One region of the Streptomyces sp. NPDC037288 genome, then DNA from elsewhere that is predicted to be linked to it. Evidence: riboswitches for the same ligand, from Rfam matches in the RefSeq annotation. Region 1 holds a riboswitch; each other region holds the start of a gene.
The links. A riboswitch is a leader RNA that binds a small molecule or an ion and turns the genes downstream of it on or off. The one in region 1 is predicted to bind cyclic di-AMP.

Region 1 (10,139 bases):
GCGCGGTGCGACCCGGCGCCCGCTTCCGGAGCGCCGACCCGCCCGCCCGCCGCGCGGTCTGGCCGAAACCGATCGCCGGGCAGCCGCGGCTGGCCGGCGTGGCCGGGCCCTTCAACCTGTGGAGTGCGCGGCCGTCATCGCCGCGTCGCCGTGAGGACCTCCGGTGGCACATGGTCGGGGCCTCGGCGTGGACGTGGCGGACGAGGGCGAAGTGGTTCGGGTAGTCGGCCCCCCCCGGCGGCCCCCCGGCCCGCCCCGCATCAGCCCGCGTTTCAGCCCGCGGTCAGTCCCGTCAGCTCGGCCAGGGGGAGGGTGTGGCGGGTCTGGAGGACCTTCGCGCGCAGATAGCGGACGTTGTGGGCCGTGGTGAAGACGCCGGTCGGCACCCGGTCCCGTACGACGACGCCCAGCGCGCGCAGCTGCTCGGCCTTGTCGGGGTTGTTGGACAGCAGGTCCAGCTCGTCGATGCCGAGGGCGGCGAGCATCTGCGCGGCGGCGGTGTAGTCGCGGGCGTCCTCCGGCAGGCCGAGCGCGGCGTTCGCCTCGTAGGTGTCGAGGCCCTGGTCCTGGAGGGCGTACGCGTCGAGCTTGTTGTAGAGGCCGATGCCGCGGCCCTCCTGGCGGAGGTAGAGCAGGACACCGCCGGTGGTGGCGATGCGCTCGACCGCCTCGCGCAGCTGGGGTCCGCAGTCGCAGCGGGCCGAGCCGAAGACGTCGCCGGTCAGGCACTCGGAGTGCAGGCGCACCAGCGGGACCGGGCCGGGGTCGCCGAGGACGACGGCGACATGCTCCTGGCCGTCGGCCAGGCCGTGGAAGGTGACGAGTTCGGCGTCGACGCCGTAGCCGTCGTGGAAGCGCAGCGGTACCCGGACGCGGGCGCGCGGGGTGGCGGCGGTGGTGTCGGGCATGCGGATCCCTCCGGGGAAGGTGCTTCAGATTTGAAGCAGCGGTACGCGGGGACCCTACCCCATGCTTAAAACTTAAAGCAATCACTTTCCGTGTGCCGGGCGGGACTCAGGGGGTGCGGCCCGGGGTCGAGGAGGAGCAGGACGACCGGCGCCGCCAGGGCACGTCCTCCGCCCCGGGCGCGCTGTCGTCCCCCTGCAGTCCGCTCGCGATCCCGGTGCAGATCTCCTCCAGCTGCCCCACCTGTTCCGGCGTGAGCCGGTCGAACAGGGTGGTGCGCACGGTCTCGACGTGCCCGGGCGCCGTACGCTCCAGCACGGCCATCCCCTCGTCCGTCAGCACGGCGATGCTGCTGCGCTTGTCCCAGCGGCAGTCCTCCCGGCGCACCAGCCCGTCCCGTTCGAGACGGGTCACCGCATAGGTCAGCCGGCTGCGCGTGATCTTCAGCGTCTCGGCGAGATCGGTCATGCGCAGCCGCCGCTCGGGCGCCTCGGAGAGGTTGGCCAGCACGGAGTAGAACAGATGCGGCATGCGGGCCGTCTGCTGGAGGTTCCGGTCGATCGCGTCGTCCAGCAGCCGGGCGGCGGCCAGGTAGGCGCGCCAGGCGCGCTGCTCCTCGGGAGTGAGCCAGCGGGTCGTCATGCCGCCAGTGTAAGTTTGTTTCAAACTTGAACCAAGTCTGACTTTTCAGGGAGAGCGCGCCGATGTCGTACCCCTATGTGCTGCTGTCCGCCGCCGTCTCCCTCGACGGCTACCTGGACGACACCGGCCCCGAACGGCTCCTGCTGTCCAGCCCGGCCGACTTCGACCGGGTCGACGCCGTCCGGGCCTCCGTCGACGCCATCCTGGTCGGCGCCGGGACGATCCGCGCCGACAACCCACGGCTGCTGGTCAACTCCGCCGAGCGCCGCGCGGCCCGCGTGGCCGAGGGCAGGCCGGAGTACCCGCTGAAGGTGACCGTCACCGCCACCGGCGACCTCGACCCCGGCGCCCACTTCTGGCACACCGGCGGCGGCAAGCTCGTCTACACGACCGACAAGGGCGCCGAACAGGCCGCACGCCTCCTCGGCGGCACCGCCGACATCGTCCCGCTCGGCCCCGACCTCGACTGGCGGGCCCTGCTGGGCCACCTGCACGGCGTGCGCGGCGTACGGCGCCTGATGGTCGAGGGCGGCGGCACGATCCACACCCAACTGCTCCAGCAGGGCCTGGCCGACGAGCTCCAACTGGTCCTCGCGCCGCTGTTCGTCGGCGACCCGGCCGCCCCCCGCCTGTTCGGGCCGGGCGCCTACCAGGCCGGCCGGCTGCGCCTCGCCGAAACCCGCCGCATGGAGGACGTGGTCCTCATGCGCTACGAGCCCACGGCCCCCGGCGCCGGCCCGGTCCCCACCGCCGCCGACCGCCACTGGCTGCGCACCGCCTGCGACCTGGCCGCGCTGTGCCCGCCCTCGGAGACGGCGTTCAGCGTCGGCGCGGTGGTGGTCGCCGCCGACGGTACCGAGCTGGCCCGGGGGCATTCCCGGGAGGGCGGCGACCCCGTGGTGCACGCGGAGGAGGCGGCCCTGGCGAAGATCGATCCGGCGGATCCGCGGTTGGCCGCCGCCACGGTGTATTCCAGCCTGGAGCCCTGCGCCCGGCGTGCCTCGCGGCCGGCGCCGTGTGCCGAGCTGATCCTGCGGGCGGGGGTGCGGCGGGTGGTCACGGCCTGGCAGGAGCCGGACACGTTTGTCTCCGCGGCCGACGGGACGGGGGTCCTGGTCGGCGGAGGTGCACAGGTGGTCGTACTGCCGGAGCTGGAGGGACTCGCCAAGGCGCCGAACATGCATCTGCTGGGACGCTGAAAACACCCAGGGCCGGAATCCACTGGATTCCGGCCCTGGGCCTTCAGTAGCGGGGACAGGATTTGAACCTGCGACCTCTGGGTTATGAGCCCAGCGAGCTACCGAGCTGCTCCACCCCGCGTCGTTGTGACTCCAGAGTACCCCATCCGCAGGGCGGCGCGCACACCGCTTTCCCGCGGGCCGCCCCGACGGGGAGATCGTCTGTACCGAGAGTGATCGGACGACCGCCCTCCGCATAACATCTGAGTCACCATCAAAAACCCCGAGACTCCTGAACGCCGGCCAAGTCGCCCGTTTTGGAGGGCTCCTGACCGGTAAGTCCAGGCCGGAAAACGTTAATGATCAAGTCGAACGGCTTGGAAAGTGACCAGCAGGTCTATTAACGTTCGATAACGCAGCGCGGTCGTCCCAGCCGTCACAAGAGACGGCTCCGTGCGCACGCGCCGAATCCCGCAAGGGAACCGGGGAACCACCACCTTGGGGTGAATCACGCGGATGCCGTGACCGGTATACGCGCGTAGGAGACCTTCCTGCTCCGAACCCGTCAGCTAACCCGGTAGGCGGAGGAAGGAAAGGAGTACGCCCGAGTGGCGTCCAACCACCCTGCCCCAGAAGCCCCGTTCATGCCCGAGCCGGCCGAGCCCGAGACCTTCGGCTACGGCTCCTACCGCGCCGAAGAGGGCCCCTGGGAGGAGTGGAACCCCACCGAGGACTCCCTGACCCCGGTCCGCGGCCGGCACCGCGTCGCCAAGCAGCGCGGCGGCTTCGCGCGCAGCTCCACCGTCCTCGGCGTCGGCGTGCTCGCCGCGGTCGGCGCCGGCGGCATGGCCAGCGCCAACACCGGCAAGCCGCCGGTCTCCATATCCCTGCCGGACCTGGACTCCGTCGGCCACCTCTTCGGCGACGACTCCTCCGACGCGCACCACACCGACACCACCGCGCTCAGCAACGTCGGCGTGACCTCGGCCGACAGCAAGGACTCCGACGCGGGCGAGGCCCTGCGCAACCGGATCATGGCCCAGGCCGAGCAGCAGCAGAACAAGGCCGACAGCAAGGCCACCGCCGCCGCGCTCGCCGCGGCCGAGAAGCAGACCGCCGCCGCCGCGGCCAAGGCGGAGAAGGACGCCGCCGCCAAGGCCACCGCCGCCAAGGAGAAGGCGGAGGCCGACGCCGAGAAGGCGGCCGAGGCCAAGCGGCTGGCCGAGCTGGCCAAGCAGTACCAGCTGCCCGTCGTCTCGTACACGATCACCGGCACCTTCGGCCAGCCCGGCGCCATGTGGTCCTCCGGCTACCACACCGGCCTCGACTTCGCCGCCCCCACCGGCACCCTCATCAAGGCCATCCACGGGGGCACGATCACCCAGGCCGGCTGGGCCGGAGCCTACGGCTACCGCACGGTCCTCACCCTCGACGACGGCACCGAGCTGTGGTTCTGCCACCAGTCCTCGATCAACGTCAAGGTCGGCCAGAAGGTCTCGACCGGCGAGGTCATCGGCCGCATCGGCGCCACCGGCAACGTCACCGGCCCGCACCTGCACCTCGAGGTCCACCCCGACGGCCAGGCCGCCGGCATCGACCCGGCGCCCTGGCTGCGGGACAAGGGCCTCAACCCCTGAGCGTGTCAGCCATGAGAAACATGTGAAATCGGCGCCGGCGGTGGAATGCGATCATCCACCGCCGGTGTTGACGTCGAGCATGACTTCTCTGCGCACACTCGGTTCCTCCGGCCTCGAGGTCTTCCCGCTCTCCCTGGGCGGCAACGTCTTCGGCTGGACCGCCGACGAGGAGACCTCCTTCGCCGTCCTCGACGCCTACACGGCCGCCGGCGGCAACTTCATCGACACCGCCGACTCCTACTCCGCCTGGATCGAGGGCAACAAGGGCGGTGAGTCCGAGACGATCATCGGCAAGTGGGTCAAGGCCCGCGGCAACCGCGCCGACGTCGTCATCGCCACCAAGGTCAGCCAGCACCCCGAGTACCAGGGCCTGTCCGCGACCAACATCAGGGCCGCCGCCGACGCCTCCCTGCGCCGCCTGGACACCGACTACATCGACCTCTACTACACCCACTTCGACAAGCCCGAGGTGCCGGTCGAGGAGATCATCGGCGCGCTGGACGAGCTGGTGAAGGCGGGCAAGGTCCGGCACATCGCCGCCTCCAACATCAGCCCCGAGCGGCTGCAGGCCTCCCTGGACTTCTCCGACCGCGAGGGCCTGGCCCGCTACGTCGCCCTCCAGCCGCACTACAACCTCGTCTCCCGCGAGACCTACGAGGGCCCGCTGCAGGACCTGGCCGCCCGCGAGGGCCTGTCCGCCGTGCCGTACTTCTCCCTCGCCTCGGGCTTCCTGACCGGCAAGTACCGCCCCGGCGCCAAGGTCGACAGCGCCCGCGCGGACCGGGCCGAGCGGTACGCGGAATCCGAGCGCGGCCGACGGGTCCTGGCGGCCCTGGACGAGATCGCCGCCGCGCACGAGGTCCCCGTCGCCACGGTCGCCCTCGCCTGGCTGGCCGCCCAGCCGACGATCACCGCCCCGATCGCCTCGGCCCGCACGGTGGCCCAGCTCCCGGCGCTGACGGGGGTGGCGGACCTGAAGCTGACGGACACCGAACTGGCGAAGCTGACGGAGGCGTCGGCATAACTTCCCGGGCCAGCGGCGGCTGACCTTCTCCCGCCGCTGTCTATGACCGGTACGGGTTGTACGCGGGATACGGCGCCTTGTACGCGGGATACGGCGCCGCCGGATACCCGTACCCCGGCCAATACGCCGTAGGCATCCGCGCGGGAGCAGTCGCCCCGGCCGCATACTCCAGAGCCGGCCGAGCCACATCCCTCCGCTTCCACAGTTCGTCCAGCAGCTCCCGCTCCCGTACGACGAACTCGGCCCCGCCCTTCCCCTTGCGCCCCCGGTGCCGCAGAGACGCCAGCGACGTCGCGTACGCCTCGTACTGCGCCACGGCGCGCGCCGCGGGTCGCCCGGCGTGGTGGCGGGCGTAGTCACGGGCCGCCCGCCGCGCCCGCATCGACCCGAGCGCGCACGGCTCGGCGGGCCCCAGCCAGCCGGCCAGCACATACGCCGGCAGTTCCGTCCGCACGGTCCGCAGCTGCCGCTGCCGCGTCCAGATCGCGAGCCAGGTCAGCAGCCCGAAGACGGGCACCATGAATCCGCCGTAGACGGCGAAGAACCCGAACTCGCCGAAGGTGGAGGAGCCGTTCCAGAAGGCGTGCATGCTCATCGCGAGCAGCAGACCGCAGAGCGGCAGCAGCACCCGCCGGGCACGCTGCCGCTCGGCGGAGAGCGCGGCGACGCCGAAGCCGATGCCGGTCAGGACGGTGAACAGGGGGTGCGCGAACGGGGACATCACGATGCGCACGAAGAAGGTGGCGGCGGTGACGGAGGCGATGCCGCGGCCGCCGCTGAGCTGGTCGGTCCCGAAGGCCGTACCCAGGTAGAGGATGTTCTCGGTGAACGCGAACCCGGTGGCGGTGGTCCCGGCCACCACCACCCCGTCCACGATCCCGGTGAAGTCACGTCTGCGGAAGAGGAAGACGAGCAGGACGGCGGCGGCCTTGGCGGACTCCTCCACGACGGGCGCTATCACGGTGGCGCCCAGGGTGTCGGCACCGGCCGGATCGGCGGTCGCGGTGGCTATCCACTTGGTCGCGAAGCTGTTGGCGACGATGGCTATCAGCGCCGCCGCGCACGCTCCCCAGGCGAAGGCGAAGACCAGGTTCCGCCAGGGGCCCGGCTCAACCCGGTCCAGCCACCGGAAGGCGGCTATGAGCCACGGCACGGGCAGCACGGCCAGTCCGAGCCCGACGAGGAACCCCTCCGTACCGGTCTGTCTGCGCACCAGCGCGAGAATGACCAGCCCGGACAGTGCCAGCAGTGTGATCAGTGTCCCGTATCTCACCCACCTGTGCTGCCACCAGCGCGGATGGTGAAGCACAAGGCCCTCGGGGCCCGGGGGATACGTCGGAAACGGAGGACTGGTGGCCACGGCATCGACCCTAACGGTGGCGGGGCGAGGGGCTGGAGCGTTTACCGGCCCCGATGCGGTACGCGCTATCGGTCCTGGCTGTGCGGTACGCGGCGGAAGAGCAGATCGTTCACGACATGTCCCTTGTCCAGTCCCTGCCCCTCGAAACGGGTCAGCGGCCGGGACGCGGGGCGCGCCGCGAAACCGCCGTCCGCCTGCGTGTTCTCGAAGTCGGGGTGCGCGGTGAGCACCTCGAGCATCTGCTCGGCGTACGGCTCCCAGTCGGTCGCGCAGTGCACGATCGCGCCGGGCTTCAGCCGGGTCGCGGCGAGCGTCAGGAACTCGGGCTGGATGAGCCGCCGCTTGTGATGCCGCTTCTTGGGCCAGGGGTCCGGGAAGTACACCCGCAGCCCGTCGAGCGAGTCGGGGGCGAGCATCTCCCTGAGCAGGATGATCGCGTCACCGTTCGCCACCCGGACGTTGGAGAGGCCGTTCCGGTCGGCGAGAGCCAGCAGATTGCCCTGCCCGGGGGTGTGCACGTCGACGGCGAGGATGCCGGTGTCCGGGTCGGCGGCGGCCATCTGTGCGGTGGCCTCGCCCATCCCGAACCCGATCTCCAGCACGACCGGCCTGTCGTTCCCGAACAGCTCGCCGAGGTCGATGACCCGCTGCCCGTCGATGTCGAGCCCCCACTTGGGCCACAGCCGCTGCAGCGCGTCCGCCTGCCCGGCGGTCACCCGGCTGCGCCGCGGCTGGAAACTCCGGATCCGCCGCTCGAAGTGCGACCCGGCGGGATCGGCCTTGGGCCCGTCCGGGAACCGCGGCTCCCCCTTGGTCCGGGTATGCCGGACGGAGACGCCGGGGGTGTGCGGAGTCGGCGAGGGGGCTTCGGGGAGGTTCAGCGAGTCAGACACAGTGCTTCCGATTTTACGGCCCGCCGGGAGGGCGCCTTTGCGAGCCGAGCATGTCCAGCACCCGGCGCCCCACCTCCCGCCCGATCGGCAGGGAAGCGGTGGCCGCAGGCGAGGGCGCGTTCAGGACGTGCACGGCCCGCGCCCCCTCGCGGATGAGGAAGTCGTCCACCAGCGTCCCGTCCCGCAGCACCGCCTGCGCCCGCACGCCGGCAGGGGCCCGCACCAGGTCGTCCGCCTCCACGCCGGGCAACAACCGGCGCACCGCCGTCAGGAACGCCCCCTTCGACAGCGAGCGGCGCAGCTCACCCGCGCCGTATCTCCAGTGCCGCCGGGCGATCGCCCACGACCCCGGCCACGCCACCGTCCCGGCCAGCTCCCGGGGGTGCACGACTCCCCAGCCGTACCCCTCCCGGGCCAGCGCCGGTACCGCGTTGGGCCCGATGTGGACGCCCCCGTCGATCCCGCGGGTCAGGTGTACCCCGAGGAACGGGAACGCCGGATCCGGCACCGGATACACCAGCCCGCGCACCAGCTCCGGACGCGCCAGCTCGTAGTACTCCCCGCGGAACGGCACGATCCGCACCTCGGGCTCGTCCCCGGTCAGCCGGGCCACCTCGTCGCAGTACAGCCCGGCGCAGTTCACCAGCACCCGCGCCCGCACGACATCCCCGGCCGAGGTGAGCACCGCCACGCCCCGCTCCGGCCGACGGTCCACCCGGACGACCCGCGCCCCGTACCGGATCTCGGCCCCGGACGCCCGGGCGAGCTGCCGGGCGACCCCGACGAAGTCGCACACCCCCGTCGTACCGACGTGTATGGCGGCGAGTCCGCGCACCTCCGGCTCGTACTCACCGATCTGTGCGGCACCCAGCTCGCGCACCGGGATGCCGTTCTCCCGGCCGCGCTGCACGAGCGCGTGCAGCCGCGGCAGCTCCTCCCGCTCCGTGGCGACGATCAGCTTGCCGGTGACGGCGTGCGCGATGCCGTACTCGGCGCAGAACTTCACCATCTCGGCGGCGCCCCCCACCGCGTACCGCGCCTTGAGCGAGCCGGGACGGTAGTAGATCCCGCTGTGGATCACACCGCTGTTGCGGCCCGTCTGGTGCCGGGCCGGCCCCGGCTCCTTCTCCAGCACCAGGACCCGCGTGCCCGGCGCGGCCCGTGTGATCGCATACGCCGTGGACAGCCCGACGATCCCCCCACCGACCACGAGCACATCACAGTCGTACGACCCGACCAGCACCGAGCACCACCTCCACTCCCGATAGTGCACTGCGCCACTGACAATGCCTTCAAACGCAGTCGGTCTGCGGGGTCCGCGTGCCGGGGCCGGGGTCAGGCGGGGGCCATCAGCAGCGGCCGAGCCCTCTCCCGCAGTTCCACCACCCGCGGCTCGTCCCCGTACGGCTCCAGCCGATGCAGAAGATCCTTCACATACTCGGTGGTGCGCGCGGACGAGATCCGCCCGGCCACCTCCACGGCCCGCACCCCCTGCTCGCAGGCGGCGTCGAGATTCCCGGACTCCAGCTCGGCGACCGCCGAGACCACCAGCCGCAGCCCGTGCGACCGCACGAACTCCTCCGTCGGCTTCGACAGGGCCTGCTCGGTGAACCGCCGCACCTGCCGAGGCGCTTTCAGATCCCGGTAGCACTCCGCGGCATCAGCGGCGAACCGGTCATAGCAATAGAAACCAAGCCAAGAAGGATCGTTGTCGCCCTCCCGGGACCGCTCCAGCCACCCCTCGGCGGCCTTCAGCGCCGCACCCGCCGCCTGCGCGTCTCCCGCACGCGCGTGTGCCCGCGCCTCCACCAGCCGGAAGAAACTCATCGTGCGCGCGGTCGCCAGCCCCCGGTTCCGCTCCAGCGCGGCCTGTGCCAGATCGACCCCCTCGTCGCCGAAGCCGCGGTACGTCGCCTGCAGCGACATCGAGGCCAGGACGTAGCCCCCCAGGGGAACGTCCGCCGCCGCACGCGCGAGCCGCAGAGCCTGGATGTAGTACCGCTGCGCCGCCTCCTGCTGGCCGGTGTCGAAGGCCATCCACCCGGCGAGCCGGGTGAGTTCGGCGGAGGCGCCGAACAGGGCGCGGCCCACCTCGTCGGAGTAGGAGCCGAGCAGCAGCGGCGCCGCCTCCACCCGCAGGCACTCCGGCACCATCGACGAACGCCAGTCCCCGCCGCCGTACTTGGAGTCCCACCGCCTGGCGTCCTCGGCGGCCTCTCGCAGCTTGCGCACATCACTGTGGCCGACTTTGATCGGTGCGCCGGAGTCCTCGGCGGAGCCCGCCTCCCGCGCGACCGAGCTGTCGGCGGGGGTTATCAGCCATCGTGAGGCGGGCGTTGCGTATGCGCTCACTGCGAACGATCCGGCGAGGGACTGCCAGATGCCGCCCGAGCCGGCCCGGCGCCCGGCGAGGTCGAGACGGTACAGCTCCGTCGCCGACCTCACCGCCTGTCCTACGTCTCTGGGGAAGGCGAGGCCCACTTCGGGCGCGGGATCCGC
Region 2 (10,139 bases), on a different contig from region 1:
ACTTGAGGGACCACAGGTCGAGCACCGGGCAGCCGTACCGGTCGGCGATGGCGCGGACGTGCCCGTTGTACGTGGCGATCTTGCCGCGCAGATGCTTGAGCAGGGGGACACCACGGGTGTCGAAGCCGGTCGTCACCAGCACCGTGCCGGCCGCCTCGGTCAGCCGGGCCACGGCCCGCTCGAAGCGCTCGGCCACCTCGTCCGGGTCGGTGCCGGGGCGGATGATGTCGTTGCCGCCCGCGCAGAAGGAGACCAGGTCCGGGGCGAGTTCGACGGCCTGCGGGAGCTGGTCCTGCACGATCTGGTCGAGCAGCTTCCCGCGCACCGCGAGATTGGTGTACTCGAAGTCGCCCTCGGGCTGCCGGTCGGCGAGCAGTACCGCGAACCGGTCGGCCCAGCCCACGAACGCCCCGTCGGGCCCGGGGTCGCCGACGCCCTCGGTGAAGCTGTCCCCCACCGCCACGTACGACCCGATCACTGATCTGTTGTCATTCTTCGAATCGTCTGCCACGTCGGACCATGATTCACCTTCGGATGTGGCCTACGCGACCGTAGGCAGGGGTTGACGAGCGGTGAGAAAAGACACCCTTAAATCGTTTGCCAACCCGGAATAAGGCGAGAACACCGAAGGCCGGACCCGGGGATCGTGGGTCCGGCCTTCGGCCGCGTGTCAGGCAGGTGGTTCTGATGGGGCGTCAGACGACGGCGACGCCGTGCTCGCGGAGGTAGCCGACCGGGTCGATGTCGGAGCCGTAGTCGGGGGTCGTACGGATCTCGAAGTGCAGGTGCGGGCCGGTGACGTTGCCGGTGGCGCCCGACAGGCCGACCTGCTGGCCCTCGGTCACGGTCTGCCCGGCCGAGACGGAGAGCTGGGAGAGGTGGCCGTACTGCGCGTAGTGTCCGTCCTTCAGCCTGAGGACGACCTGGTTGCCGTACGCTCCGCCCCAGCCGGCGGAGACGACCGTGCCCGCGGCGACGGCCTTGACCGGGGTGCCGGTCGGTACGACGAAGTCGACGCCCGTGTGGTAGCCGCTGGACCACATGCTGCCGGCCACGTGGTAGCCGGTGCCGATGGTGGCGCCGGTGACCGGGAGGGTGAAGCCGGTGGAGGTGGTCGCCGTGGTGGCGGCGCCGGAGGTCCGGGGCGCCGGGGCCGCGTGGGACGTGGAGGGGTGTGAGTGGGCGGACGGCCGGCTCGGTGCCGCGGACTCGGTGCGGGTCGGCGCCGCCGGCCGGCCGAGCGCGAGCCTCAGCCCGGGGTGGATCAGCGACGGGTCGTCGCCGACCCCCTGCCGGTTGTCGGCGTAGAGGCGGTGCCAGCCGCCCGCGACGTGCTGCTCCTCGGCGATCGTCGAGAGGCAGTCGCCGGACTTCACCCTGTAGGTGCGCAATCCGGGGTTCGGCTGCGCGGCGGCCTTCTTCACCGGGGCCTGAAGGGACTGCACGGACTGTGCGGAAACGGACTGCGTGGTGGCGGCATGCGCCCCGGTGGTGCCGACGAGCGGGAGGGCCAGGGCGGCGCCACCGGTGCCGGCAACGGCGATCGAGCGGGAAAAACGCGGGGGCTTGGGGCGTCGGTGCTTGCCCTTACCGGGCATGGCGCATTCCTCTCCGGCGCCTGCGAGGTGAGCTGTCGGGTTCGGGCTGGAGCTGCCCGGCCGTGCGCGCACGGCTTCACCCCGAGCCTGTCGCGGAGACCGGACAGGCCGTCATACCTGGTGGGTCCCCCGCTCCTGCCGAACACGGGTCAAGTGTGTGGGAGTCCGGGCGGCGGCAGGATTCGGCGTTCCGTCCGGATCGCTGGCGAACGTAAGCGAGTAGGACGCAGGGAGACAAGCAGCCGGTTCCCGCTGTTCGCCGTCACGAAGATCGGTCACGGGACAACACGGTCACACTCCGTGAATTCCGTCCGCTCCGCCCTCTTAATTTCCCTTTTCACCGTGGAAATTACGTGAACATGACGCGCGACGCACGGTCACGTATATGACGCTCCTCACGCACACCCGGCCACGAACCCTCATTCCCCAGCGAGTTGGAATTAAGGCGTCAATTCGGACAGAAGGCCTAGATGCGGCGCAGCCGGAGAACCGTTGCATCCAGGTCACCCTTGAGTCCGCTGCGCAGCCCGTGGTGCAGCAGCACGGCGCCCCGGTGGACATCACCCGTTTCGCGGCATTCGTACGATGCCGCCGGGTCGAGTCCGCGCAGGCGCAGCGCCGGCACGGGCTCTCCGTGGCTCTGCGCCTGGAGCCAGGCGAGGACCACCGTCTCCTCGCCCAGAACGTACTGGACGGCGCTCAGGCCACCGGCCGGCGGTCGCAGCCGGTACAGGTCGCCCTGCTGGACGACCGGGCGGATCTCCTTGTAGAGATCGACCCACTGCCGGGCCTCGGCCAGCTCCTGATCGGTCCATTCCGTGAGGTCGCCGCCGACCCCGAGGACGCCCGCCATGGCGCTGACGAAGCGGAAGCGCAGGGAGCTGACCCGGCCATTGAGCTGGGTGTTCGGGCTGTCGGTCACCCATGCGGCCATGATCCGGGCGGGGTGGATCTGGCTGAAGCCGTGCTGGATGGCGAGCCGGTCCAGCGGGTCGGTGTTGTCGGAGGTCCACACCTGGTCGGTGCGGCTCATGACGCCGAGGTCGATCCGGCCGCCACCGCCCGAGCAGGACTCGAAGGCGACGGAGGGATGGGCCGCGCGCAGCCGGTCCAGCAGGGCGTACAGGGCGCGGACGTGGTCCACCCACAGGCGCTGCGGGTACGGCTCACCGGGCCAGCCGGCGTCGGTGAAGCAGCGGTTGAAGTCCCACTTCACATAGTCGATCGGCGCGCTGGAGAGGAGGGTGTCCAGCTGCTCCCAGAGGTGTTCCCGGACGTCCTCGCGGGCGAGGTTGAGGACGAGCTGGTTGCGCAGTTCCGTCCGCTTCCGCCCCGGTTGGTACTGCACCCAGTCGGGGTGTGCGCGGTACAGGTCGCTGTCCGGGTTGACCATCTCGGGCTCGACCCAGACGCCGAACTGCATGCCGAGGCCGTGCACCTGGTCGGCGAGGGGCTTCAGGCCGTGCGGGAAGCGGTCGGGGTTGGGTGTCCAGTCACCGAGGCCCGCGCGGTCGCCGGTGCGGGCGCCGAACCAGCCGTCGTCCACGACGAAGAGCTCCACGCCGATCCCGGCGGCCCGGCGGGCCAGCGCGAGCTGCTGCTCCTCGGAGATGTCGAAGTTCGTCGCCTCCCAGGAGTTGAAGAGCACCGGCCGGTCCCGCTCGGCGTCCGGGATGACGTACGCGCGCTGGTAGGCGTGCCAGGCGCGGCTGGCGCCGCCGAAGCCGCCGTCGCTCCACAGGCCCGCGAAGACCGGGGTGGTGTACGACTCCCCCGGCTCAAGGAGCAGCAGGCCCGAGTCGTCGTAGCCGGCGCCGCCGGTGATCTGCACGCGCGCGTCCGGGAGCTGGGCGACCGCGATGCGCCAGGAGCCGGACCAGCCGAGCGCGCAGCCGTAGACCTCGCCGTGCTCCTCGGTGGCGTCGGTGTCCAGCGCCACCCAGGGCAGGTGCTGGTGGCCGGTGTGGCCGCGGCGGCTGCCGATGACCTTCTCGCCGTAGGTGAGCGCGGCGGTGGCGAGGCGGGACTCGGCGGCCCAGCGGCCGTGCAGCTGGGACAGCCGCCAGCCCTCGCGGTCGGGCAGGGTCCAGGTGGCGGCGTCGGCCCGCAGCAGCTCCACGCGCGCGTGTCCGCCGTTCTCCACGGTCACCCGGCGTTCCACGACATCGCCGCGCATCCGGTAGTGGAGGGTGACGGCGAGGCCGTCGTCGTCGAAGCGCAGCCGCAGCTCGTCGCCCTCCGCCCCGTCCACCTCGTACGCCTGGAAGGTCCACTGCGTGCCGCGGCGCTCGGCGGTGCGCACCGACAGGGCGGGGCGGACGAAGCGGGGGCCGCCCTCGACGGGGTACTCCTCGCGGCCGTCGAGCGGGGACTCGAAGGGCCGGTAGCCGGGCAGCGGGTCCTCGGCCAGGGCCTGCGCGTCCGCGAGGGCGATGCGGGGCCCCCAGTGCAGGTGGAGCAGCTCGTCCGCGCCGGTGAGATGGAGGGCGTAGCTGCTGGTGAGCCCCGAGAGGAGCCAGGTACGACCGTCTTCGGCGATGTCCACCACGTAAGACCTCACAGGTGCCAACAGATCCGCTCACGTGCCAACATCATCGGGTCGTGGGGGCGCGGTGACAATGCCTGTGGACAACTCCTTGCCCGAGGAAACCGATGTCGTATCGTCGACGGAGCGCCCGCCGACGAGCCGCGACGGCGGGGTCCGACCGTGAGGAGCCCCCGTGACGCAGCAGGTCCCGTCGACCGAGCCGGAGCTGGCCGGAGTACGCAATTTCCGTGACGTGGGCGGACTGCCGACCGTGGACGGACGGCGGGTGCGGCACGGGGTGCTGTTCCGCAGCGGCCACCTGGCGCACGCGACGGAGGACGACGCCGCCTTCCTCGCCTCGCTGGGCCTGCACACGGTCTTCGACTTCCGCAACGCGGCCGACCAGCAGCTGGAGGGCCCGGACGTCGACCTGCCCGGCGTGCGGAACGTGAACCTGCCGCTGAGCGACCCGGCGGACGGTGCCGAGTTCTGGAAGATGGTCCGCGACGGCGACCTCGACCAGCTGCGCGACATCCTCGCCGACGGCAAGGCGGCGGCCCGGATGGTCGCCTCGTACCGGATGATCGTCAAGAAGCGCACCGCCGAGCACTCCCAGGTGCTGCGCGCGCTCACCGAGGACAGCGTGCCCGCGCTGATGCACTGCGCGGCGGGCAAGGACCGCGCGGGCATCTCCATAGCCGTGACCCTCCTCGCGCTGGGCGTGGAGCGCGAGGCGATCATGGCCGACTACCTGGAGTCCAACGCCAAGCACCGGCGCTACAAGGTCCGCCGCAGCGGCAGCGCGGAGAGCGCGTACACCCCCGAGGTCATGGAGCTGCTGAGCCCCCTCTTCGACGCCCGCGCCGAGTACCTCCAGGCGGCGTTCGAGACCATCGAGCAGACGTGGGGCGGCGTGGACACCTACCTGGAACAGGGCCTCGCGCTCACCCCGGCGGCTCGCGACCGGCTGCGCGAACGCCTGCTGGACTGAGGGCGGGGTTCACCGAACCCGCCGCCGCAGCGCGGCCGACCGGCGCCGAACGGCGGCTCGGACTGCCGCTGCCGGCCGAGCCGGTGGGCCTGCTCGGCGAGACGGACGGCATCGTGGGGCACTCGGGTGCGGGCGCCGTCCGGGCGCTGGAGCGGCTCGTCGGGGAGAACCTCCCGGCAGCGGTGACCGGCCGCCGCGTCAGTTCCTCGCGCCCAGTGCGAACAGCAGGAACAGGAACGCGGCCAGGACGTGGCCGAGGGCGATGTAGATGATCAGGCGGATCCACAGGGAACGGGGGAACTTCGTCTCGAGGTTGCTCATGGCAGCTCTCCGGTCAGCGGCCCCAGGCACAGCGTGGCCGTGGGACTCTGCAGCAGGGTGTGGACGAACAGCAGCTCGACGCCGTCGTGGTCCTCGGCGGCGAGGCGGTGCGGGGTGAGCGAGTCGAAGTGCGCGCTGTCGCCGGGCGCGAGCAGGTCCGCGGTGTCACCGAGGCGCAGCCGGAGCCGGCCGCTGAGGACGTAGAGCCACTCCTCGCCGGGGTGGACGCGCACGATGTCGCCCTGCGAGCCGTACGGCACGCGCACACGCAGGGCCTGCATGCCGCGGCCCGGCGCCCCGGCCTGGAAGTACGTCCAGCCGCCGGCGCGGGTCGGCTCCATGTCGCCGGCCCGCACGATCGCGTTCCGGTCGGCGACCGTCTCGCCCAGCAGTTCGGAGACGGTCGTACCGTAGATGCGGGCGAGAGCCAGCAGCATCGGCAGCGACGGCTGCCGCCGTCCGGTCTCCAGCCGGGACAGGTGGGCCGGCGAGAGCCCGGCGGCGCGGGCCGCGGCCTCCAGGGTGAGGCCGGCGCGCCGGCGCAGTCCGCGCAACTGCGGTGCGACGGCGGGCAGCTCGTCGCCCGGGGTCGCCGGCGGGCCGGCGTCTGAGGCGTTCATGCCTCCATTCAGCCCCCATTTTGCCTGTGCGGCAATTTTCTTGCCTGTGAGGCAAAGAACCCTGAGGGCCAAGGGTCGACTACCGCCCTGCTACGATCAACCCCAGGATTTGAACACGTTCAAAAGACGGGGGACGTCATGCCGGGGAGCACCGCATCCGCAGGGACCGATTCGCCCGCCACCCTGCTCGGCCCCACCGCACTCGGGCTGGGCGGCGCTGCGGCGGCGGGCCTGTGCCCCTGGCTCACGTTCGCCCTGGTCCCCGTGATGCTCATATGCGGCGCACTCGCCGTCACCTTCGGCCTCACGGGGATCCACTACGCGCTGCGCGGCATCGGCCGGCTGTGGACGTCCGCCACGGGAGCCGTCCTGGGCGCCATCGGATTCGCCTGTCCCTTCGTGCTCTTCCTGCCGCTCTTCTGGTGAGAGCCGGCTCCTCCGCCGGCGCTCAGCGGCCCGCCACCGCCTGCTTGATCAGGGTCTTGCCGAAGTCCCACATCAGGCCGCCGCCGCTGTGGGCGTCGTCCATCACGGCGGTGAAGGCCTCCACGAACCGGTCGACGTCCGCCTCGTCGATGATCAGCGGCGGGATCAGCTTGATCACCTCCAGGTGGTCGCCGGAGACCTGGGTGAGGATCCGGTGCCGCTGCAGCAGCGGTACGACGACCATCTGCGCGAACAGTCCCTTGCGGGCCGCCTGCAGCATGGTCCAGCGGCTGCGCAGTTTCAGCGAGGACGGCCTGCCGAACTCGATGCCGATCATCAGGCCCCGGCCACGCACGTCGGCCAGCAGCTCGTACCTGTCGATCAGCGCGGTCAGCCGGGACCTCAGCAGCTCGCCGGTCCTGCGCACACCGGCGACGATCTGCTCGTTCTCCATGACCGCCAGCACGGCCAGGCCGCAGGCCATCGCCTGGGCGTTGGACCCGAAGCTCGCCGAGTGCACCAGCACGCGGTCCATGGACGAGTAGACCTTCCTGAAGATCCAGTCCTTGCCGAGGGTGGCGCCGACCGGGACGTATCCACCGGACAGGGCCTTGGCCACGCACACCAGGTCGGGTTCGACGCCGTCCTCGTGCTGGTAGGCGTAGAAGTCGCCGGTGCGGCCGAGGCCGGTCTGCACCTCGTCGGCGATGAGCAGCGCCTTGTGCCTGTGCAGCAGGTCCTGGGCGGCGCGCAGATAGCCGGGCGGTGCCTCGTACACGCCCTTGCCCTGGATCGGCTCGACGATCAGGGCGGCCACGTCGCCCTTCTTCAACTCCCTCGCCAGGGCGTCGAGATCACCGAGTGGTACGGCGGTGTCGGGCAGCAGCGGGGCGAAGCCGTCGCGGAACCCGCTCTCGCCGTTGACCGACAGGGAGCCGGTGGTCAGGCCGTGGAAGGCGTGGTCGCAGTAGAGGACACGGGGCTTGCCGGTGGCGTACCGGGCGAACTTCAGGGCCGTCTCGACGGCTTCCGTTCCACTGTTGCCGAAGAACACCCGGTCCAGGTGCGGGCTGTGGGCGAGGAGCCGTTCGGCGAGCAGGCCGGGCAGCGGCTGGCAGTCGAAGCGGGTGAGGTCCGCGAGGTCCAGGTCGAGCACGTCGTGCAGCGCCTTGCGGACGACCGGGTGGTGACGGCCGAGGCCCATCACCCCGAACCCGGCGAGCATGTCCAGGTGGTCGTTGCCGTCCGCGTCGAAGAAGTGGGCCCCCTCGGCCCGCTCGTAGACCTTGTCGAAGCCGATGGTGTGCAGCATGCGCGGGAGCTGCGGGTTGAGGTACCTGGTGTGCAGCTCGTAGCGTTCGGCTCCGCGCTCGGCGAGCAGGGCGCCGAGGTCGAACTCCGTGCTCATTCACTCTCCTTGGCTGTGCCGTCCGCGTTCCTGACGGCCAGGCTCGCGCTGATCCGCCCGGCGATCTCGACGGGCGTGAGACCGATGTCGGCCAGCACCTCGCCGCGCTTGGCGTGCGCGAGGAACTGCTCCGGGATGCCGAACCGCCGTACCGGCACGTCCACATCGGCGTCGCCGAGTGCCAGCGCCACCGCCGAACCGACACCCGCGGAACGGCTGTTGTCCTCCACCACGGCCACCAGGCGGTGTCCGGCGGCGAGGCCCGGAAGCGCAGGGTCGACGGGCTTGGCCCAGCGCGGGTCCACCACCGTGCAGCGGATGCCGCGCGCGGCCAGCAGGTCGGCGGCCTTCAGGCACACCGGCGCCATCACGCCGACGGCCACCAGCAGCACGTCGGGGTGTTCGGAGCGGTGCAGCACGTCCATGCCGCCGACCCGGTCGAGTGCCGGGATGTCCGGGCCGACCGACTCCTTCGGGAAACGGACCAGGGTCGGCGCGTCGTCCACGGCGACGGCCTCGCGCAGCTGGGCGCGCAGCTGGCCGGCGTCGCGCGGGGCGGCGATCCTGAGGCCGGGCACGACCTGCAGGACGGACATGTCCCACATGCCGTTGTGCGAGGCCCCGTCGACGCCGGTGACACCGGCCCGGTCCAGCACGAAGGTGACCCCGCAGCGGTGCAGGGCGACGTCCATCAGCAGCTGGTCGAAGGCGCGGTTGAGGAAGGTGGCGTAGACCGCGACGACCGGGTGCAGCCCGCCGGTCGCGAGGCCGGCCGCGGAGACGGTCGCGTGCTGTTCGGCGATGCCCACGTCCCACACGCGGTCCGGGAACCGCTCGGCGAACCCGCCGAGGCCGACCGGGTGCAGCATGGCCGCCGTGATGGCGACGACGTCGTCCCGTTCCTCGCCGATCCGCACGATCTCGTCACCGAACACCGAGGTCCAGGAGGGGCCGTTGGACGGTGCGAGCGGCGCGCAGGTCAGCGGGTCCATCACGCCGACGGTGTGGAAGTGGTCCTCCTCGTGGTTGAGGGCGGGCTCGTAGCCGCGGCCCTTCTCCGTGAGGCAGTGGACCAGCACGGGGCCGTGGAAGCGTTTGGCGCGGCGCAGCGCCGACTCGACGGCGCCGATGTCGTGGCCGTCGATCGGGCCGACGTACTTCAGGCCCAGGTCCTCGAACATGCCCTGCGGGGCGAAGGCGTCCTTGAAGCCCTTCTTCGCGCCGTGCAGGGACTCGTAGAGCGTGGTGCCGACGACGGGTGTCCTCAGCAGGACGTCCTTGCCCCAGGCGAGGACCTTCTCGTAGCCGTCGGTGGTGCGCAGGGTGGCCAGGTGGTTGGCGAGGCCGCCGATGGTCGGGGCGTAGGAGCGTTCGTTGTCGTTGACGACGATGATCAGCGGGCGGTCCTTGGCGGCCGCGATGTTGTTCAGCGCCTCCCAGGCCATGCCGCCGGTCAGCGCGCCGTCGCCGATGACCGCGACCACATGGCCCTTCGCCCCCTGCACCTGGTTGGCCTTGGCCAGGCCGTCGGCCCAGCCCAGTGCGGTGGAGGCGTGGCTGTTCTCGATGACGTCGTGCTCGGACTCCTCGCGCGAGGGGTAGCCGGACAGTCCGCCCTTGCCGCGCAACTTGGAGAAGTCCTGACGTCCCGTCAGGAGCTTGTGGACGTAGGACTGGTGGCCGGTGTCCCACAGGATGCGGTCGACCGGTGACTCGAAGACCCGGTGGAGCGCGACGGACAGTTCCACCACGCCCAGGTTGGGCCCGAGGTGGCCACCGGTTCTCGACACCGCGTGCACCAGGAACTCACGTATCTCCTCGGACAGTTCACCGAGTTCCGCCTCGGACAGCGCCTTCAGGTCGCGTGGTCCCCGGATGCTCTCCAGAATGGTCACGCAGGGCCCCCTCTCGGTCCGTACCGTGCTGTACTCAACTCACTTCGTCTGCTGGGCTCGTCCGCTCGGCGAGCTTCAGGGCCTCCTCGATCAGGGTCGGCACGATCTTCGACTCGGGTACGGTCCTGACGACCTCTCCCTTGACGAAGATCTGCCCCTTGCCGTTGCCCGAGGCAACTCCGAGGTCGGCCTCACGGGCCTCTCCGGGACCGTTGACCACACACCCCATCACCGCGACCCTGAGCGGCACTTCCATGCCGTCGAGGCCCGCCGTGACCTCCTCGGCGAGCTTGTAGACGTCGACCTGGGCCCGGCCGCAGGACGGGCAGGAGACGATCTCCAGACGCCGCTGC
Region 3 (10,139 bases), on a different contig from region 1:
TGGTCAATCGGTCCACGGTTACGGCCTGTGCGGTCCGGCGGCGCAGGGATGGGGCCGCCGTCGCACAAGGGGAGCACTGCGGGGGACGGGTCCGGCCCCCTGGCAGGCGGGGACAACCTACGTGCTGCGAGCGCGTGCGTGGGGTCCGACGGAGGAATTGGACGAGGGGTCTTCGGCAGGGGCTGCCGGCCGGACTGACGTACGGGACGGTCAGCCGGAGTCATCCACCACCCACCACTCGTCGGTGTCCGTCTCGCCGAGTTCCTCCAGCAACTGGTCGATCACCCGGCCGATCTCCGCCTCCTGCGAGCCCTCGGCCAGGCTCGCGCGGTGACGGCGCGTCGCCTCCCAGTAGGCGCGCACCACCGGGTTGCGGAACAGGGCCCTCATGTGCCCCGCCATTCGGCTCCCGCCAGCACACCGGCCCGGTAGTGGTGCACCGCGTGGCCTCGGACCCGGTCCCCGGTCGCAGGGACGTGAGACGGAAGCAGGGCTGCGGCGGCGCGGCCCCGTGCACCCGGGGCCCTGGTGACGGCGGTCCGCCACTCGGCAATTTTCCGCGTGGGCATGCCAATCCCCGTCCCGGCCGAACCTGGCGTCCAACGCACAGGAGCCTGCGTCCCGGAGCCGCCAAAGGGACGCGAGGTCACTCACCTCGGTGGCTGACCGGCACCTGCCCCACGCGAAGCGCCGGCAACCGTTCCGTGCAGCCGTGTTCCGTCCCGCTCGTATCCTGGACGCCCAGTTCCTGTCCGTCCGTGCGCCGGGGCCGCGAGCCGGTGTGCGCTGGAATGTCAGAGAGGTCACCCGTTGGGGAACAGCAGCGGTCCGCAGATCCCGGTCGTCGTGCTCGCCGGATTCCTGGGCTCCGGGAAGACCACGCTCCTCAACCACCTCCTGCACCGCAGCGGAGGCAGCCGTATCGGAGCGATCGTCAACGACTTCGGAGCCATCGAGATCGACGCGATGGCGGTCGCCGGCGCCCTCGGCGACTCGACCGTCTCGCTCGGCAACGGCTGCCTGTGCTGTGCCGTCGACGCGAGCGAACTCGACCTCTACCTGGACCGGCTCGCCGACCCGGGCACCGGCATCGACGTGATCGTCATCGAGGCCAGCGGGCTCGCCGAACCCCAGGAGCTGGTGCGGATGGTGCTGGCCAGCGAACACCCGAGGGTCGTCTACGGCGGCCTGGTCGAGGTCGTGGACGCCGCCGAGTTCGACGACACCCGGGCCAGGCACCCTGAGATCGACCGGCATCTGGCCCTCGCCGACCTCGTCGTCGTCAACAAGCTCGACCGGGCCGCGGACGGTGAGCGGGTGCTCGGTCTGGTGCGGTCGCTCACGGACCGTGCCGCCGTGGTCCCCGCCACCTACGGCCGAATCGACCCGGAGTTCCTCTTCGACTGCAGGCCGAGCGAGGAGCGGATCGGGCAGCTGTCCTTCGACGACCTGCACGAGCACGCCGAGGGCGCGGGGCACGCCGAGGGCGCCGGACATCTGCACACCGGCTACGACAGCCTGTCCTTCACCTCCGAGGCCCCTCTGGAACCCCGCCGGCTCATGCGGTTCCTGGACAGCCGGCCCGAGGGGCTCTACCGGATCAAGGGATACGTCGACTTCGGCCCGTACGACCCCCTCAACCGGTACGCCGTGCACGCCGTCGGCCGGTTCCTGCGCTTCTACCCCGAGCCGTGGGGCGCTGCCGGCGACCGCGGTACCCAGCTCGTGCTGATCGGCTCCGGCATCGACCCGGAGGCCCTCGGCCAGGAGCTCAAGGGGTGCCGGAACGACGCCCCACACGCCGACGAACACGGCATGTGGGGCGTCCTGCGCTATGTCCAGGGCTCCGAGGAGGAGCCCGACCCGGAGTCGTACGGGGGCTAGAACACCGGTCCCGCGACCACCGACACCGTCTTCGGCAGCGAGGTGCCCGAGCCGTCCCGGCGCGGGTCCAGCTCCGGCAGCTCCGCCGGGGTGCCGGTCTTCTGCGCCGCGCGGGCGGGAGCCGGTCCCGCCCAGGCCAGCGCCAGGCAGTCCTCGCCCTTCAGGAAACGCTGGCAGCGCACGCCGCCCGTGGCCCGGCCCTTGCGCGGGTACTGGTCGAACGGCGTCAGCTTGGCCGTCGTCTGCACCGAGTCGTCCAGGGTGCCGCGCGAACCCGCCACGGTGAAGACCACCGCGTCGGTCGCGGGGTCGACGGCCGTGAAGGAGATCACCTTCGCGCCCTCGGCGAGCTTGACACCCGCCATACCGCCCGCCGGGCGGCCCTGCGGGCGCACGATGGACGCCTGGAAGCGCAGCAGCTGCGCGTCGTCGGTGATGAAGACCAGGTCCTCCTCGCCGGTGCGCAGCTCCACCGCGCCGACGATCCGGTCGCCCTCCTTCAGCGTGATGACCTCCAACTCCTCCTTGTTGGACGGATAGTCGGGCACCACGCGCTTGACGACGCCCTGCTCGGTGCCGAGCGCGAGGCCCGGCGACGACTCGTCCAGCGTGGTCAGGCAGACCACCGTCTCGTCGTCCTCCAGGGACACGAACTCCGCCAGCGGGGCCCCTCCGGACAGGTTCGGGGCCGTCGCCGTCTCCGGAAGCTGGGGCAGGTCGACCACGTTGATCCGCAGCAGGCGGCCCGCCGAGGTCACCGCGCCGATCTCGCCGCGCGCGGTCGCCGGGACCGCCGAGACGATCACGTCGTGCTTGACGCGCCTGGCGCCCGTCTCCTCCTCGAACGGCTCGCCGGTCGACGTACGGGCCAGCAGACCCGTCGAGGACAGCAGCACCCGGCACGGGTCGTCGGCGACCTGCAGCGGCACCGCGGCCACCGCGGCGCCCGCCGACTCCAGCAGGACCGTGCGCCGGTCGGTGCCGAACTTCTTGGCCACGGCGGCCAGTTCGGCCGAGACCAGCTTGCGCAGCTCCGCGTCGGAGTCCAGGATCCGGGTCAGCTCCGCGATCTCCGCGGTCAGCTTGTCCTTCTCCGCCTCCAGCTCGATGCGGTCGTACTTGGTGAGCCGGCGCAGCGGTGTGTCGAGGATGTACTGCGTCTGCACCTCGCTCAGCGAGAAGCGCTCCATCAGGCGCTCCTTGGCCTGCGCGGAGTTGTCGCTGGACCGGATCAGCCGGATGACCTCGTCGATGTCGACCAGCGCGGTCAGCAGGCCCTCGACCAGGTGCAGCCGGTCGCGGCGCTTGCCGCGGCGGAACTCGCTGCGCCGCCGGACCACGTCGAAGCGGTGGTCGAGGTAGACCTCCAGCAGCTCCTTCAGCCCCAGCGTGAGCGGCTGGCCGTCCACCAGGGCGACGTTGTTGATCCCGAAGGACTCCTCCATCGGGGTCAGCTTGTACAGCTGCTCCAGGATCGCCTCCGGCACGAAGCCGTTCTTGATCTCGATGACCAGGCGCAGGCCGTGTTCGCGGTCGGTGAGGTCCTTGACGTCGGCGATGCCCTGGACCTTCTTCGCGTTGACCAGGTCCTTGATCTTCGCGATGACCTTCTCGGGGCCGACGGTGAAGGGCAGTTCGGTGATGACCAGGCCCTTGCGGCGGGCCGTCACCGTCTCCACCGACACCGTGGCACGGATCTTGAAGGTGCCGCGGCCCGTCGCGTACGCGTCCCGGACGCCCTCCAGACCGACGATCCGGCCGCCGGTGGGCAGGTCCGGGCCCGGGACGTGCTTCATCAGCGCGTCCAGGTCCGCGTTCGGATGGCGGATCAGGTGCCGGGCGGCGGCGATCACCTCGCCCAGGTTGTGCGGCGGCATGTTCGTCGCCATGCCCACGGCGATGCCCGAGGAGCCGTTGACCAGCAGGTTCGGGAAGGCGGCGGGCAGCGCCACCGGCTCCCGCTCCTGGCCGTCGTAGTTGGGTGCGAAGTCGACCGTGTCCTCGTCGATCGACTCGGTCATCAGGCTCGTCGCCTCGGCCTGGCGGCACTCGGTGTACCGCATGGCGGCCGGCGGGTCGTCGTTGCCCAGCGAGCCGAAGTTGCCGTGCCCGTCGACGAGCGGCACGCGCATGGAGAAGGGCTGCGCCATGCGCACCAGGGCGTCGTAGATCGACGCGTCGCCGTGCGGGTGCAGCTTGCCCATGACCTCGCCGACGACACGCGCGCACTTCACGTAGCCGCGGTCGGGGCGCAGGCCCATCTCGTTCATCTGGTACACGATCCGGCGGTGCACCGGCTTGAGGCCGTCACGGGCGTCCGGCAGGGCGCGCGAGTAGATGACCGAGTACGCGTACTCGAGGTAGGAGCCACGCATCTCGTCCACGACGTCGATGTCGAGGATCTTCTCCTCGTACGAATCGTCGGGCGGCGGGGTCTTCGTGCTGCGGCGGGCCATCGCTGCCTGGCTCCTTCTGATCTGTTCGTTCGCCTGCGGGGCGCCTCGTGCCGGTGTCGAGAGGGCGATTGTGCCCAATCCTTCGGGCCTCCGCGCGCTCGCCCTCCCGACACCGACGCGCCCCTCCGGCTCGCTCTTGCTGAAGCGTGGGACGGACCTGACGCCGACCATTGTGGACCGAGGCACTGACAGCCCGTGCCACTACCCGGTCCCGGCGGGCTTCCCGGGCCCACGAGCCGGGTCCGGGGCAGGCTACGTGATCCGCTCTGGGCGTACCTCCCGCGGGAACTTCGCCGAGCCCCCGCACGCTGTGCATACAGTGGCAGGAACGGCAGGAAGACCGCGGTTTCCACAACCGCATCCGCTCGCGAAGGGATGTACATGCCCATGGGTCACACGACCACAGCCGAGGCAGGCTCCGGGGGCCTGACAGCGACCGAGCACCGCCTGGCCAACGGTCTGCGCGTGGTGCTTTCCGAGGACCACCTGACCCCGGTGGCGGCGGTCTGCCTCTGGTACGACGTCGGCTCCCGTCACGAAGTCAAGGGACGCACCGGTCTGGCTCACCTTTTCGAGCACCTGATGTTCCAGGGTTCGGCGCAGGTCAACGGCAACGGCCACTTCGAGCTGGTGCAGGGCGCCGGCGGCTCGCTCAACGGCACCACCAGCTTCGAGCGCACCAACTACTTCGAGACCATGCCCGCGCACCAGCTGGAGCTCGCCCTCTGGCTGGAGGCCGACCGCATGGGCTCGCTGCTCGCCGCCCTGGACGACGAGTCCATGGAGAACCAGCGGGACGTCGTCAAGAACGAGCGCCGCCAGCGCTACGACAACGTCCCCTACGGCACCGCCTTCGAGAAGCTGACCGCCCTGTCGTACCCGGAGGGCCACCCCTACCACCACACGCCGATCGGCTCGATGGCGGACCTGGACGCGGCCACCCTGGAGGACGCCCGCCAGTTCTTCCGCACCTACTACGCGCCGAACAACGCGGTGCTCTCCGTGGTCGGCGACATCGACCCCGAGCAGACGCTCGCCTGGATCGAGAAGTACTTCGGTTCGATCACCGCGCACGACGGCAAGCCCGCGCCGCGTGACGGCTCCCTGCCGGAGGTCATCGGCGAGCAGAAGCGCGAGGTCCTCGTCGAGGAGGTCCCGGCGCGCGCCCTGATGGCCGCCTACCGGCTCCCGCACGACGGCACGCGCGCGTGCGACGCGGCCGACCTCGCCCTGACCGTCCTCGGCGGCGGTGAGTCCTCCCGCCTGTACAACCGGCTGGTGCGCCGCGACCGTACGGCCGTCGCGGCCGGCTTCGGCCTGCTGCGCCTGGCCGGCGCGCCCTCGATGGGCTGGCTGGACGTGAAGACCTCCGGTGACGTCGAGGTGCCGGTCATCGAGGCCGCCATCGACGAGGAGCTGGCCCGGTTCGCCGAGGAGGGCCCCACGCCCGAGGAAATGGAGCGCGCCCAGGCCCAGTTGGAGCGCGAGTGGCTGGACCGGCTCGGCACGGTCGCCGGCCGCGCCGACGAACTGTGCCGGTTCGCGGTCCTGTTCGGCGACCCGCAGCTCGCCCTCACCGCCGTCAAGCGTGTCCTGGAGATCACCCCCAAGGAGGTCCAGGAGGTCGCCAAGGCCCGTCTGCGCCCCGACAACCGCGCGGTCCTGGTCTACGAACCGAAGTCGCCGGAGGAGGTCCCGGACGCCGACGTCCCCGAGGACCCGGAGCAGGAAGCGACCGTAGAGGCCGGTAACGAGAACGAGGAGACGGCCAAGTGACCGAGCTCGCCACCATGGACTTCCACCCCCAGCCGCAGCCCGGCGAGGCCCGTCCCTGGGCGTTCCCGGCGCCCGAGCGCACCGCGCTCGACAACGGCCTGACCGTGCTGCGCTGCCACCGCCCCGGTCAGCAGGTCGTCGCCGTCGAGGTGCTGCTCGACGCCCCCCTGGACGCCGAGCCGGCCGGCCTGGACGGCGTTGCCACGATCATGGCGCGGGCCTTCTCCGAGGGCACCGACAAGCACTCCGCCGAGGAGTTCGCCGCCGAGCTGGAGCGCGCGGGCGCCACGCTCAACGCGCACGCCGACCACCCCGGCGTCCGGCTCAGCCTGGAGGTCCCGGCCTCCCGTCTGGCCAAGGGCCTCGGGCTGATCGCCGACGCCCTGCGCGCGCCCGCCTTCGCCGAGAGCGAGGTCGAGCGGCTGGTCCGCAACCGCCTGGACGAGATCCCGCACGAGCTGGCCAACCCCTCCCGCCGGGCCGCCAAGGAACTCTCCAAGGAGCTGTTCCCGGCGACCTCGCGGATGTCGCGTCCCCGCCAGGGCACGGAGGAGACCGTCGAGAAGATCGACGCCACCGCCGTACGCGCCTTCTACGACCGGTACGTTCGCCCCGCCACGGCCACGGCCGTCGTGGTCGGCGACCTCACCGGCACCGATCTGGACGCGCTGCTCGGTGACACCCTGGGCGCCTGGACCGGCACCCCGGGCGAGCCGCGGCCCGTGCCCCCGGTGAGCGCGGACGACACCGGACGCGTGGTCATCGTGGACCGGCCGGGCGCCGTGCAGACGCAGCTGCTCATCGGCCGCGTCGGCCCCGACCGGCACGACCGCGTGTGGCCCGCCCAGGTGCTCGGCACCTACTGCCTCGGCGGCACCCTCACCTCCCGCCTGGACCGCGTCCTGCGCGAGGAGAAGGGCTACACCTACGGTGTGCGCTCCTTCGGGCAGGTCCTCCGGTCCGCGCCGGACGGCACGGGCGCCTCGATGCTCGCCATCAGCGGCTCCGTGGACACCCCCAACACCGGTCCGGCGCTGGAGGACCTGTGGAAGGTGCTGCGCACCCTCGCGGCGGACGGCCTGACCGACGCCGAGCGGGACGTGGCCGTGCAGAACCTCGTCGGGGTGGCGCCGCTGAAGTACGAGACCGCGGCGGCCGTCGCGAGCACGCTGGCAGACCAGGTCGAGCAGCACCTGCCCGACGACTTCCAGGCGACGCTGTATCAGCAGCTGGCCGCGACGGGCACGGTGGAGGCCACCGCGGCGGTCGTGAACGCCTTCCCGGTGGACCGCCTGGTGACCGTCCTCGTCGGTGACGCCGCCGAGATCAAGGCGCCGGTCGAGGCACTCGGCATCGGCGAAGTGACCGTGGTGGCGGCCGAGTAGGTCACCGCGCGGGCGGCCGAGTAGCGGCACACACGCGTGGGGCCCTGACGACCGACGGGTCGTCAGGGCCCCTTGCGTGCTCCGCTCTCCACCTACCAGATGTCCGGATTGGGGCGGAGGTTGCCCGTCTGCCCTGTGGGATGCGCTACAAAAGCCCGGATCCGTTTGAGATGGGAAAGCAGGCTTCCGTAGCGTCGTCCGGGCTGTTCGTCAGGCAGTGCGCCGCACCCGCGGCACCGGACAGCCATCGCCGAGTCCCCGTACGGCGCGAGCCAGGGGAGCCGGGGACCCACCGTCCCTGGGGTGAATCGGGCGCCCGCGCGTGAGCGAGGGGGTCCGTAGGAGACCTTCCTGCTCCGAACCCGTCAGCTAACCCGGTAGGCGAGAGGGAAGGAAAGGACCAGCCACTTCATGGCGTTCATGTGCGCCACCGGGAAGCACCGCAAGCCCGGCCGGGTCAAGCGCACCACCGCTCAGGCGGCCGGCGTCGCGGCCCTCGCCACCACCGGCGTCATCGGCACGGTCGCGGCGCCCGCGGCGTTCGCCGCCGAGAACACCGCCGAGCAGACCGGCCTCACCCCGGTGGTCAGCGTCGGAGACGACATAGCCGAGCAGATCGACGCGCAGGCCGCCGCCCAGCAGCAGGTCGCCGAGCAGAAGGCGGCCGAGGAGGCCGCGGCCAAGAGGGCCAAGGAGGTCCGCGAGGCCAGGGCGCGCGCCGCCCGCGAGGCCGAGCGCAAGCGTCTGAACGCCTTCGTCGCCCCGATCGCCCACTCCTACGTGTCGACGGCCTACAAGGCCAGCAGCTCCCTGTGGTCCTCCGGCTCGCACACCGGCATCGACTTCCACGCGGCCAGCGGCACGCCCGTCCACGCGGTCGGCGCGGGCACCGTCGTCTCCACCGGCTGGGGCGGCGCGTACGGCAACGAGATCGTGATCCGGATGGCCGACGGCATGTACACCCAGTACGGCCATCTGTCGTCGATCGGCGTCACGGTGGGGCAGCGGGTCACGCCGGGCCAGCAGATCGGTCTGTCCGGCGCGACCGGCAACGTCACCGGTCCGCACCTCCACTTCGAGGCCCGCACGACCCCCGACTACGGTTCGGACGTCGACCCCGTCGCCTACCTCCGCCAGCACGGCGTGGACGTCTGACGCCCCTGGCTCTGCCCGCGCAGCCCCGGCCCGCACCGGCCGGGGCTTTCGCTGTTTTCCGGGACGGACGCCGGACCCGCCGACCAAAAAATATCCATGGATTCCGGCCCGCCGTCGGAATTTCCGAGGTATTGGAATAGAGTCACGGAACACGCGTCCATCGTCGACGTTTCACGGGGATTAAGGCGGAGGTCGGTCATGCGTATTCCGGCGCACTCGGTGTGCACGGCGATCCGGGACGACATCGTCGCCGGTGTCCACGAGCGCGGCGCCCGCCTCACCGAGGAAGTCCTGGCCCGCCGCTACGGCGTCTCGCGCGTCCCCGTCCGCGAGGCCCTGCGCACCCTGGAGGCGGAGGGCTTCGTGGTGACCCGCCGGCACGCGGGCGCGTGCGTGGCCGAGCCGACCGAGCAGGAGGCCGCCGACCTGCTGGAGATGCGCATGCTCCTGGAGCCGCTCGGGGCCGCCCGGGCCGCCCAGCGCCGCACGGAGGCCCACCTCAAGGTGCTGCGCGGTCTGGTCAGGCTCGGTCAGGAGCGGGCCAGGAGGGGGCACAGCGACGATCTGCGCTCACTGGGCGGCTGGTTCCACGAGACGCTCGCCCAGGCCTGCGGCAGCCCCTCGCTGACCGCGATGCTCATCCAGCTGCGGCACAAGATCGCCTGGATGTACGCGGTGGAGGCGCCGCCGAGTCCGGTGGAGTCCTGGGTGGAACACGGCGCCATCGTCGACGCGGTGGCGCGCGGCGACGGCGAGCGCGCGCGGGCGGTCACGGCGCTGCACACCGAGCGTGCGACGGCCGCGCACCGGCTGCGTCGCCCCCGGGCCGCCGAGCGTGTGAGGACTTCGCAACACACCGTAAACATGTCGAGTCTTCGGCATTAACACGGAAGCCGTATACAAAGAAGGGGTATTCGGTGGTCCTGGATTTCCGCTGCCCCTATCCCGTGCGCCCTGAATTCAAGGTCCGGAAAAGGCGGAAGCCGCGCCACCCGGAATGGGTGGCGCGGCTTTCTCGCCTTGCTCAGACGGTCTCGGGCAGCTCTTCCAGGCCCTCGGAGACCAGCTTGGCCAGACGGTCCAGGGCGGCGTCCGCGCCCTCGGCGTCGGAGGCGAGGACGATCTCCTCGCCGCCCTGGGCGCCCAGACCCAGAACAGCCAGCATGGAGGCCGCGTTGACGGGGTTGCCGTCAGCCTTGGCGATCGTCACCGGGACGCCTGCGGCCGTGGCGGCTCGGACGAAGATGGAGGCGGGGCGGGCGTGGAGGCCCTCGGCCCAGCCGACGTTGACGCGGCGCTCAGCCATGTGTTGCTGCCCTTCAGTCTTCAGGGTTGTCTAGACCAGTTTCCCATATCGTGAAGCATGCCCGGAGCGGACCTTCGTCCCGCCCCGCGTGTCGTCGGACCGCGGCCTCGGTCCGACTCCTCGTTCTCCACAGACTGCCCCGCGCCGTTGTCGTACGCGAGCCGTACTCTGGGGCCC

Region 2: linked by a shared signal. The riboswitch ahead of ACZ7GZ_RS13915 (M23 family metallopeptidase) and the one ahead of ACZ7GZ_RS38065 (M23 family metallopeptidase) in region 1 are both predicted to bind cyclic di-AMP.
Region 3: linked by a shared signal. The riboswitch ahead of ACZ7GZ_RS16580 (M23 family metallopeptidase) and the one ahead of ACZ7GZ_RS38065 (M23 family metallopeptidase) in region 1 are both predicted to bind cyclic di-AMP.

What each region holds. Positions count from the first base shown of each region.
Region 1 covers NZ_JBVJVY010000061.1:3,675-13,813, forward strand. Annotated here, with positions in the region: gene ACZ7GZ_RS38045 (GTP cyclohydrolase II) at 273-908, opposite strand; gene ACZ7GZ_RS38050 (MarR family winged helix-turn-helix transcriptional regulator) at 1,015-1,548, opposite strand; gene ACZ7GZ_RS38055 (dihydrofolate reductase family protein) at 1,611-2,747, shown strand; tRNA gene ACZ7GZ_RS38060 (tRNA-Met) at 2,795-2,868, opposite strand; cyclic di-AMP (ydaO/yuaA leader) riboswitch at 3,179-3,325, shown strand; gene ACZ7GZ_RS38065 (M23 family metallopeptidase) at 3,335-4,363, shown strand; gene ACZ7GZ_RS38070 (aldo/keto reductase) at 4,443-5,387, shown strand; gene ACZ7GZ_RS38075 (PrsW family intramembrane metalloprotease) at 5,428-6,747, opposite strand; gene trmB (tRNA (guanosine(46)-N7)-methyltransferase TrmB) at 6,813-7,640, opposite strand; gene lhgO (L-2-hydroxyglutarate oxidase) at 7,654-8,883, opposite strand; gene ACZ7GZ_RS38090 (MFS transporter) at 8,976-10,139, opposite strand, start outside.
Region 2 covers NZ_JBVJVY010000009.1:138,665-148,803, reverse strand. Annotated here, with positions in the region: gene ACZ7GZ_RS13920 (SGNH/GDSL hydrolase family protein) at 1-478, opposite strand, end outside; gene ACZ7GZ_RS13915 (M23 family metallopeptidase) at 696-1,598, opposite strand; cyclic di-AMP (ydaO/yuaA leader) riboswitch at 1,603-1,764, opposite strand; gene ACZ7GZ_RS13910 (alpha-galactosidase) at 2,065-4,146, opposite strand; gene ACZ7GZ_RS13905 (tyrosine-protein phosphatase) at 4,319-5,116, shown strand; gene ACZ7GZ_RS13900 (DUF6126 family protein) at 5,315-5,437, opposite strand; gene ACZ7GZ_RS13895 (helix-turn-helix domain-containing protein) at 5,434-6,057, opposite strand; gene ACZ7GZ_RS13890 (hypothetical protein) at 6,196-6,483, shown strand; gene ACZ7GZ_RS13885 (aspartate aminotransferase family protein) at 6,506-7,891, opposite strand; gene dxs (1-deoxy-D-xylulose-5-phosphate synthase) at 7,888-9,786, opposite strand; gene ispG (flavodoxin-dependent (E)-4-hydroxy-3-methylbut-2-enyl-diphosphate synthase) at 9,821-10,139, opposite strand, start outside.
Region 3 covers NZ_JBVJVY010000012.1:37,170-47,308, reverse strand. Annotated here, with positions in the region: gene ACZ7GZ_RS16605 (DUF6082 family protein) at 211-402, opposite strand; gene ACZ7GZ_RS16600 (CobW family GTP-binding protein) at 811-1,884, shown strand; gene ACZ7GZ_RS16595 (DNA gyrase/topoisomerase IV subunit A) at 1,881-4,340, opposite strand; gene ACZ7GZ_RS16590 (M16 family metallopeptidase) at 4,722-6,116, shown strand; gene ACZ7GZ_RS16585 (M16 family metallopeptidase) at 6,113-7,501, shown strand; cyclic di-AMP (ydaO/yuaA leader) riboswitch at 7,740-7,900, shown strand; gene ACZ7GZ_RS16580 (M23 family metallopeptidase) at 7,913-8,656, shown strand; gene ACZ7GZ_RS16575 (GntR family transcriptional regulator) at 8,855-9,541, shown strand; gene ACZ7GZ_RS16570 (HPr family phosphocarrier protein) at 9,681-9,962, opposite strand.